DNA from 2 places in the Paenibacillus sp. FSL H3-0333 genome. Region 2 is predicted to be linked to the other one. Evidence: riboswitches for the same ligand, from Rfam matches in the RefSeq annotation. Region 2 holds a riboswitch; the other holds the start of a gene.

Region 1 (4,486 bases), 3.6 Mb from region 2:
AGTACATAGGTTGGTGCGATTTTGTTCAGCTGGTCATAAAGACCGTTCTGAACCGAGCCCTCCGACTGGACGATGTGGAAATCCGGCGTGAAGCTGGTGACGGCTTCAAGCGGCAGGTCATAGCTGATCGGCGGAACGTCCTTAAGCTCAGCAGCGAGGTAAGCCTGAGTACCATTCTTCGTAGACCACTGGGCAACCGGAGTCACGCCGAGTGCTACCAGATAATCCTCCAGATAAGAAGCAATTACACGCTGCGGATTAGCGGGAACGGTCACCTTATGTCCCATTGCATCCGTTACGGTCTTCTCCACAGCGGGTGCTGCAGTTGCTGCAGGTACCGCTGTGGCCTCCGCAGTCGCTTCTGCGGTTGCCGCAGGTGCGGTGCCTGCTCCACCGTTACTGCCTGCGTTGCTATTATTATTTCCGCAAGCGGACAGCAGCAGTGTTGTAGTCATAAGTCCGGCCACCGCCAGCTTCCCGCTTCTTGATCCTTGCAGGTTGAACGAAAACATTGAATACCCCTCCAGTATGTTACCCTCATGATTGGCAAAAGCCCTGTTACCTTCATCTTGTCTATACTGATGATATTGATTCTCATTCTCTATGTCAACCAATAACTTTTAATAACGTAAAAACGGCCGTCTCCGCATTAAGCAGAAACAGCCGTCTTCCTATAATCTTCTATATTATTTATGCAGATGGAAAGGAACCGTGGCGATGACAATGTCCTTCTGATTCATCAGATAAGAGCGGATGAACAAGCTGGTCTGATTATGCAGCACCGCCTGCCACCAGTGCTTGGTCACGAATTGCGGAATCAGGACGGTAATATGATCGGTTGAAGAGGTCTTCCACTCTACTGTATCGATGAACTTCACCAGCGGACGGATAATGCTGCGGTAGCGGGAGCGCAGGACGATTAGGCGTACGCCGGGGTTCCACTCCTCCCACTTCTGCTCCATCTTGTGAATCTCTTCTTCATCGAAGCCTACATATACAGCGACCACATTATCGGTCAATGACTTCGCATAGCTGATCGAATGCAGTACAGCGCGAGTCACACCGGCGACCGGAACGACTACGGTGCTTCCTTTGATACAAGGCTTATCGGTAGCCGGACAGATCCGTAGCTGATCGGCAATATTCATATAATGGCGGTGAATCCGGTGGAACACGATGATAACAGCCGGCAGGAAGATAAAGGCCATCCACACGCTGGAGAATTTAGTGATTATGAAAATCAGGGTGATCGTTAATGTAGTGAGCATCCCCACCGTATTGACGGCGAACTTGCTCTGCCAGCCTTTCGGCTTCGTTCTGTACCATTGGACCATCATGCCCAGCTGCGACAGCGTGAACGGAATGAATACCCCTACTGCATATAATGGAATGAGTCCTTCCGTATTCCCGTGAAACGCCGCCACCAGCACAGCCGACATGACACCGAGGAAAATAATACCGTTGGAGAAGCCCAGCCGGTCGCCGCGCACCATGAAGGCATGGGGCAGATATTTGTCTTTGGCGAACATGAACGCCAGCAGCGGGAAGGCTGAGTACGCCGTATTGGCTGCCAGGAACAGGATAACCGCCGTAATCCCCTGAATGAAGAAGTACAGTCCGCCGCGGCCGAAGGTAGATTCGGTAATCTGTGAGACCACCGTGGCCTTCTCATCAGGCATGATACCGTACCAGTAAGCGAGCAGCGTAATACCTGTGAACATTACCCCGAGAATGAGGCCCATGAGCATCAGCGTTTTGGCTGCATTTTTCTCCGCGGGCGCTTTGAAGTTAGGAATAGCATTGGAGACCGCTTCTACCCCGGTCAGAGCCGAACAGCCGGAGCTGAAGGCCTTCAGCAGCAGGAACATACTCACGTTCGATACCGCCGAGCCAATCTCAGGAACATGGGCATGGGCGCCGCCGGTCATATATTTGAAGACCCCCGAGATGATGAGCACGAAGATGGAAACAACGAACAGATAGACCGGGATAGCGATGAAGGAGGCCGATTCGGTCACTCCCCGCAGGTTAACAATCGTTAAGAGCACGATAACAGATACCGCTATCAGAACACTATGATTATGCAGACTTGGAAAAGCTGAAGTGATTGCATCCGTCCCCGCCGAGGCGCTTACCGCCACCGTCAGAATGTAATCCACCAGAAGAGAGCCGCCGGCCAGTAAGCCGGTATGAACCCCGAGGTTGGTTTTGGCGACAATATACGCGCCCCCGCCTTGGGGATAAGCGAAGATCGTCTGCCGGTAGGATAGAATCAGAATGGCCAGCAAGCCCAATACGGCTAATGCAATTGGCAAAGAGTACCAGATAGCGGTGAACCCGGCGGCCACCAGTACAATCAGAATTTGTTCTGTTCCGTAGGCTACAGACGAGAGCGCATCAGAAGACAGGACAGCCAGTGCTTTCACCTTGGATAACTTTTCATGATCGAGTTCGTTCGACTTCATCGGACGCCCGATCAATAGTCGTTTTACCTTGCTTACCATTGTAGTAACAGTTCCTCTCTTGGTTAAGTTGAAATGGGCTTTCCCTGCGCTGTTTTCATAAGTGGATTTCATAAATGCAGGCACCAAAATAAGCATACGGAAATGATCCGCATGCCTAATGTGCATGGTCATTATCCCACTTGTGGCTTACGAGGTTAGCTGGCGGATTCGGACTGTGGTAGCCCTACGGTTACAGGTCAGGTAGCCTGCTCCGATTCACCCCTTTTGGCCTTGGCCAAAGTGTGGTTCCCCCGTTTTTCCTTCCGGAAAATTCAGCGCATATTCAACTTCTCACAAGGACTAATATTAAGCTACAACACGTCTTCCGTAAAGCGTGGAAACAAATGAAAAAAGAATGAAAAGCACTCAAAACAACCAAATCCATCATCCGGTATGTCTTGATCTTTCATTCTCTTTCATTATCCCTTTACCACGTGATTTTACAGGGTTTTTGCCTATTATTTTTTGCTAAAATTAAGGGTATTCTCTTCTCTTCCTTCTGCCCGTCAGCTTCTTACTCTGCCGGCTCCTCTTTGCGTCCTGTCCAGAGCAGAATGGAGATTAAGGCAAAGGCTATAAGTGCAAGCAGAGGGATCGTTATAAATCCGAACCAGTTCAGATAATCCTTGTTGCACGGTACGCCGATGGTGCAGGGAAGCACCTTGCTGAGCGCCGGAATTTTTTGCTCCGCATAATGATATATGGAGATGCTGCCGCCGATCAGACTAAGGGGAAGCACGTAAGGAATGATCCGCTTGTCCGCCCGGTAGGTGGCGATCCCCAGCAGGAACAGCTGCGGGTACATGAAGATCCGCTGGAACCAGCACAGCTTGCAGGGCTCGTAATGCAGGACCTCACTGAGATACAGGCTTCCCGCTACAGCAACCACACAGACGAACCAGGCCAAGTAGAGACAGTTACGCCGGCAGAAGGCAGAGAAGGCGGTCATTGGGCGGCCCCTGCTCCCGCTGCTGCTGCCTGAATCTGGGCGTCAATCGCCTCCATATTGAAAGGCTCCTTCACCTTGATGCCGTTCACGTACAAGGATGGCGTATTCGTTACGCCCGTATCGGTGCCAAGCTGAATATCCCGGTCCAGCTCCTTCTCATAGGTGCGGTCATCAATATCCTTGCGCAGCAGATCATAATCCACCGGCAGTTCCAGCTGCTTGGCGAGACTCACCATGAAGTCGGGCGTAGCCCATTCCTCCTCTTCATTCCCCTGATTGGCGTAGATCGCATCGAAGTACTTCCAGAACGCTTCCTGGTTCTGATGATACACCGATAGGGCTGCCAGGGAGGCCGTTCTCGAATCCTTGCCGATGAAGGCCAGATTCACGAAATAAAAGGCTGCTTTATTCTGATCTACATAGCCCTGAACGATCTGCGGCTTGATGACACCGGTGAACTGGGCGCAAGCCGGACATTTGAAGTCGCCGAATTCCACTATTTTGACCGGAGCATCCTCCTTGCCAAGCCGCATCATTTCACTGTAATTGAAGGCAACCGGCGTGCTGTCTGTGCCGGCAGGCGAAGAGTCCTTGGAAGCAAGCATGAATAAGCCTACAAAAATAATAATAACGATGGCCACCGTACTCACGATCAGAATTCTCGTTTTCTGCTTCTGCTGCTCCTGCTCTGCCCTGCGCTTCTCCTGCTTGCTCATTTGGGGAGCCATGACACGGTTCTTTTTCGTTTTGCTCAAAGAGAGTTCCTTTCCGTCCTCTGGACTGTCGTGATAAAAGAATAGTTACTTTCAAATTATATAATGTTAACTCTCTTGTTGGCAATCGCTGTCTTATACGGCTTCATTCTCCTCCGCTGACTCCCCCTCCCCTGTATCCTTGCCGAAAAATACCTCCGGGGAATCCTCTTGCGACTGCAGCTTAATTCTGAAGAAGAATTGTGTGCCGCCCCCTTCTGCCGGCTCTGCCCAGATCTCTCCTTGCATCAGGTCTACAAGCTTCTTGCAGATCGCAAGGC
Region 2 (4,486 bases):
TTATGATCTGGAAATTGATTATCCCACCGATCTTCCCTATGATGTGTTCCGTCCGGGAGACGGCTTTGACAGCAAGCAGATCCTGCTTCTGGACAAGCATGACCGGCTGAGGGAAATCTCCGAGGTCTCGGATATTGTTCGCTCTATCAGTGGTATTCACCGCGGCAGATACCATCTGTATTTTCCGCAGGACAGACTGCAGAAAGCCCTTCCACAGCTGCCGCCGTCCATCGCAGAGATTTTTGCCAAATAAGCAGATCAAGCTTGGAATTATAGATACAATAACAGGCCGAAAGGATGTAATGTAATGCAGTTATTCGACACCCATACCCATCTGGATGCTCCACAATTCGACGAAGACCGCGAAGAGGTCATTGCCAGGGCGCTGGAAGCCGGCGTCAGCAAGATGATCAACATCGGTTTTAACCGGGATACGATACCGACTACCATGCAGCTTGCCGAGAAATATGATTATATTTATGCAGCCGTTGGCTGGCATCCCCAGGATGCCATCACGATGAAGGACGGAGACCTGGAATGGATCGCCTCCTTATGCGCTCATCCCAAGGTGGTTGCCATCGGCGAGATTGGACTTGATTACTACTGGGATACCTCTCCTAAGGATGTGCAGCATGAAGTATTCCGCAAGCAGATCGGGCTGGCCCGAGAGCTGAAGATGCCGATCTGTATTCATAACCGTGATGCTCATGAAGATGTGATCCGCATACTCCGTGAGGAGAAGGCGGGCGAGGTTGGCGGCGTAATGCACTCCTTCTCCGGGAGCTGGGAAAGTGCCAAGATGTGTCTTGATTTGGGCTTCCATCTTTCTTTTGGAGGACCGATTACGTTCAAGAATGCCCGGGTGCCCAAAGAGGTGCTTGCCCAGACTCCGCTGGACCGGCTGCTGATCGAAACTGACTCCCCATATCTGACTCCGCACCCCTTCCGGGGCAAGCGAAATGAGACCGCTCATGTGAGGCTGGTAGCGGAGGCGGCCGCGGCAATAAAAGGGATTGAATTACAGGAATTGGCGGAAATTACGTATGCGAACGCACTGGAACGATTTGGGATACTCTGAAAACAGGAGTAAAAGCGGCGAAAAATGAAGTATAGCGGATATATTAAACTTTTATGACGGAAAAACGGCCGATTATTACAATATTTTAATCATTTTTTTACGTAAACGTGGTTGAATCGTCCTTTACAACATGTATCAAAACAGGATATCATCTTTTCAGTGCAGTGAGCTGTTGTAACTGTGACAGTCACTAATTTCATGGATCGTCTCGCTGAGTCTCCGTATGGAGAACGGGGGAACCAATAATGCGCTGCCGCATGAACGTACAAGAGTACTGGCACAGAATTGCCGCAGGCATTATTTGATTTCTTTACGTGGTCTTTGGGGTGAATTTGAGGGCAACCGCCGTGAGCGGGTGACCTGAGATAGGGCGTCTCTCTTATGTCCGAACCCGACAGCTAACCCCGTAAGCGCAAGTAAGAGAGGAAACCTCGTGCATAAGCATTCCGACGTATTCGACACCGGGAAGCCACGAAAGAGTCCTCTATGAGCTCTTTTTAGGCTTCTTTTGTTTTGAATAATGAGAATGCTCCCGGCATACTGTTATATAACAGATCTCCGGAGTAACTATGCCGAGCAGGCGATCCATGAGCAGGAAACGCTGAAGCAAGTGCGGGCGTATCCTGTTGCAAACTCAAACCTAGTTTCGTCAGAAGTGATACAGTCACCTTGAACTAACTTGGACGACGGGGCTATGTAAGGAGGATGGAGAGAGTGGGCGTATTCCAACCAGAGGTATCCCATGATTCGCAATCATCCAGCAGGTCTTTCGCATTACGGTTGAAGCAAGTGAATCCCCGCGTAGTTTTACTTGCCGGTGTGGCATCGATTGTTATCGCACTGTTAATACTGCTGTACGTACACGGTCAGAGCAAAAAAGAAATTACCCTAGTAATAGACGGACAGGTACAGACACTGGAGACGCGGGAAACGCTGTTCAGTGATGTGCTGGCTAAGGAACAGATTTCGCTGCAGGCGCATGATGAATTATCTATTGGCCTTAGTGATGAAATAAAAGACGGCGACCGTATCGTGATTAACACTGCGCAGAAGTTCGCTCTTACCGTAGACGGAAAGACCGAGACGTTATTTACGACCGAGGATACCATTGGTCAGGCCATCGACAAGCTGGGCTACAGCCTGGAAGGCTTAGACAAGATTTACCCTTCGCTAGAAACCGCAGTATCTGCAGACATGGAAATCAAAATTGTCCGGATTAAAAAGCATGTGGTTCAACGGACAACTAATTTGCCTTTCCGGGTCATTAAGACAGCAGACCCCTCATTGACCAAGGGAACCGTAAGAGTGGCACAGGCAGGTAAGCCTGGCGTAATGGTCCAGCACATCGAGAAGATCTATCAAGATGGCGAGCTGGCATCCATGCGCATGATCGGCAAGGAAGTACAGACGGTTACCAAGGACAAAATCATTGCCATTGGAACCAAGCCGCTTCCTAAGCCCGTCGTAGTTACTGCCAAAGTTTCCATACCTGTAACAACCTCCAAGTCATCTAAAGCCAGCGCAAAGGCCAGCAATGTTACCAGTAAGGCTGGTGTGGATTTCGAGTACAAAAGAATGATCAAAAACGTATCCATGACTGCGTATTCGTCTCAGGAACCGGGTATTGGAACACGTACTGCCTCCGGCACACGCGTAACGGAAGGCCGCACTATAGCTGTAGATCCTAGTGTTATACCGATTGGCTGGTGGGTGTACATTGAAGGATTAGGGTTTCGCCGAGCAGAGGATACCGGCGGTGCCATCAAAGGCAACAAGGTGGATGTCTATTACGATTCACTGAGCCATGCCCGTAATTTCGGCCGCAAGTCGCGCACACTCTATGTGATCGGACCTGTGAAGCCGGAGCTGAACTAAACGTAAAGTCTTTTGCAAATTAGCGGTTAATACGATATAGTGAGGGAAGCACTTACGAAATTTTAGAGAGCTGCCGCTCATCACTTATACATTCTTTAGCCAAAAAGAAGGGGAGCGAATCCTCTTCTTTTTGCGTTCTGGAGTAAGGAGTAAAAATATTTATGATTAAAGAGCTAATTGTGGTTGAAGGGAAAAGTGATACCGTTGCCGTTAAGCGGGCGGTTGAGGCCGATACGATTGAAACCGGGGGTTCGGCAGTGGATAACAGGGTCATTGCCAAGATCAAGCTGGCCATGGAGCGCCGGGGTGTAATCATTCTTACCGACCCGGATCATGCCGGAGAGCGAATCCGCAAAATCGTCGCGGCCAAGGTGCCGGGCTGCAAGCATGCCTTCATCCCGGAGAAGGATGCAACCCGCAAAGGAGATATCGGAATAGAGAATGCTTCGCCTGAGGCTATCCGCCATGCGCTGGAGCATGTACATACCTCCTTCGAGGGGGCGCCGCCCATCATTGGGCTGGATGAGCTTATGGCCGCAGGGCTGATGGTGCATCCCCGGGCGGCTGAGCGCAGAATGCAGCTTGGCAATCTGCTCGGTATCGGTTATTGCAATGGCAAGCAACTGTACAAACGTCTGGCGATGTTCGGCATTACCCGCGAAGAATTCGCGCAGGCCCTCGCCCAAATTGATCAGGGAGGCATTACTTCATGAGCGGTATCGAGAATATCTCGTCCCCAACAAGAACCAAAGCGATAATTCAGCGTTACGGATTCTCCTTCAAAAAAAGCCTGGGCCAGAACTTTCTGATCGATCAGAATATTCTGGACAAAATTGTGGATGCCGCCGGTCTGGACAGCACAGCCGGTGCGCTTGAGATTGGGCCGGGGATCGGAGCACTGACGGAACGGCTGGCGTTGACGGCCGGGGCCGTCACTGCGGTAGAGATTGACCGCAGGCTGATCCCGATTCTTAGGGATGTCCTGTCGCCATATCCCCATGTAAAGATCCGTAATGACGATGTGCTGAAGGTGAATCTGCAGGAGCTGTTCGCTGAGGATTTCACGGGGAGGGACCGGGTTAGTGTCGTAGCTAACCTGCCGTATTATGTGACTACACCCATCCTCATGAAGCTGCTGGAGGAGAAGCTGCCGCTGGATAATATCGTGGTCATGATCCAGAAGGAGGTTGCCGAGCGTATGGCGGCGTCTCCGGGCGGCAAGGAGTATGGCAGCCTGAGTATTGCCGTCCAGTATTACAGCGAGCCTGAGCTGGTCTGTATGGTGCCGCGTACGGTGTTCATCCCGCAGCCTAACGTGGAATCGGCTGTGATCCGGCTGAAGGTCAGAGAACGCCCTCCGGTGGAGGTAGCGGACGAGAAGCATTTCTTTGGTGTGGTACAGGCGTCCTTTACCCAGCGGCGCAAGACGATTGCCAATAATCTTAAGGCCCGCTACTTCCCGGAAGAAGGGCGGGAGCGCCTGGAGGCGCTGCTCTCCGAAGCCGGCATTGAACCCTCGCGGCGCGGCGAGAC

The links. Region 2 has a riboswitch for cyclic di-AMP ahead of MHH78_RS02325 (3D domain-containing protein). Riboswitches for the same ligand answer to the same signal wherever they lie in the genome.
Region 1: linked by a shared signal. The riboswitch ahead of MHH78_RS18800 (APC family permease) and the one ahead of MHH78_RS02325 (3D domain-containing protein) in region 2 are both predicted to bind cyclic di-AMP.

What each region holds. Positions count from the first base shown of each region.
Region 1 is NZ_JBBODG010000001.1:4,145,364-4,149,849, reverse strand. It holds gene MHH78_RS18805 (ABC transporter substrate-binding protein) at 1-512, opposite strand, end outside; gene MHH78_RS18800 (APC family permease) at 687-2,504, opposite strand; cyclic di-AMP (ydaO/yuaA leader) riboswitch at 2,633-2,792, opposite strand; gene MHH78_RS18795 (disulfide oxidoreductase) at 3,019-3,453, opposite strand; gene MHH78_RS18790 (DsbA family protein) at 3,450-4,208, opposite strand; gene MHH78_RS18785 (sensor histidine kinase) at 4,302-4,486, opposite strand, start outside.
Region 2 is NZ_JBBODG010000001.1:525,517-530,002, reverse strand. It holds gene MHH78_RS02335 (HD domain-containing protein) at 1-253, shown strand, start outside; gene MHH78_RS02330 (TatD family hydrolase) at 308-1,078, shown strand; cyclic di-AMP (ydaO/yuaA leader) riboswitch at 1,278-1,506, shown strand; gene MHH78_RS02325 (3D domain-containing protein) at 1,793-2,953, shown strand; gene rnmV (ribonuclease M5) at 3,115-3,666, shown strand; gene rsmA (16S rRNA (adenine(1518)-N(6)/adenine(1519)-N(6))-dimethyltransferase RsmA) at 3,663-4,486, shown strand, end outside.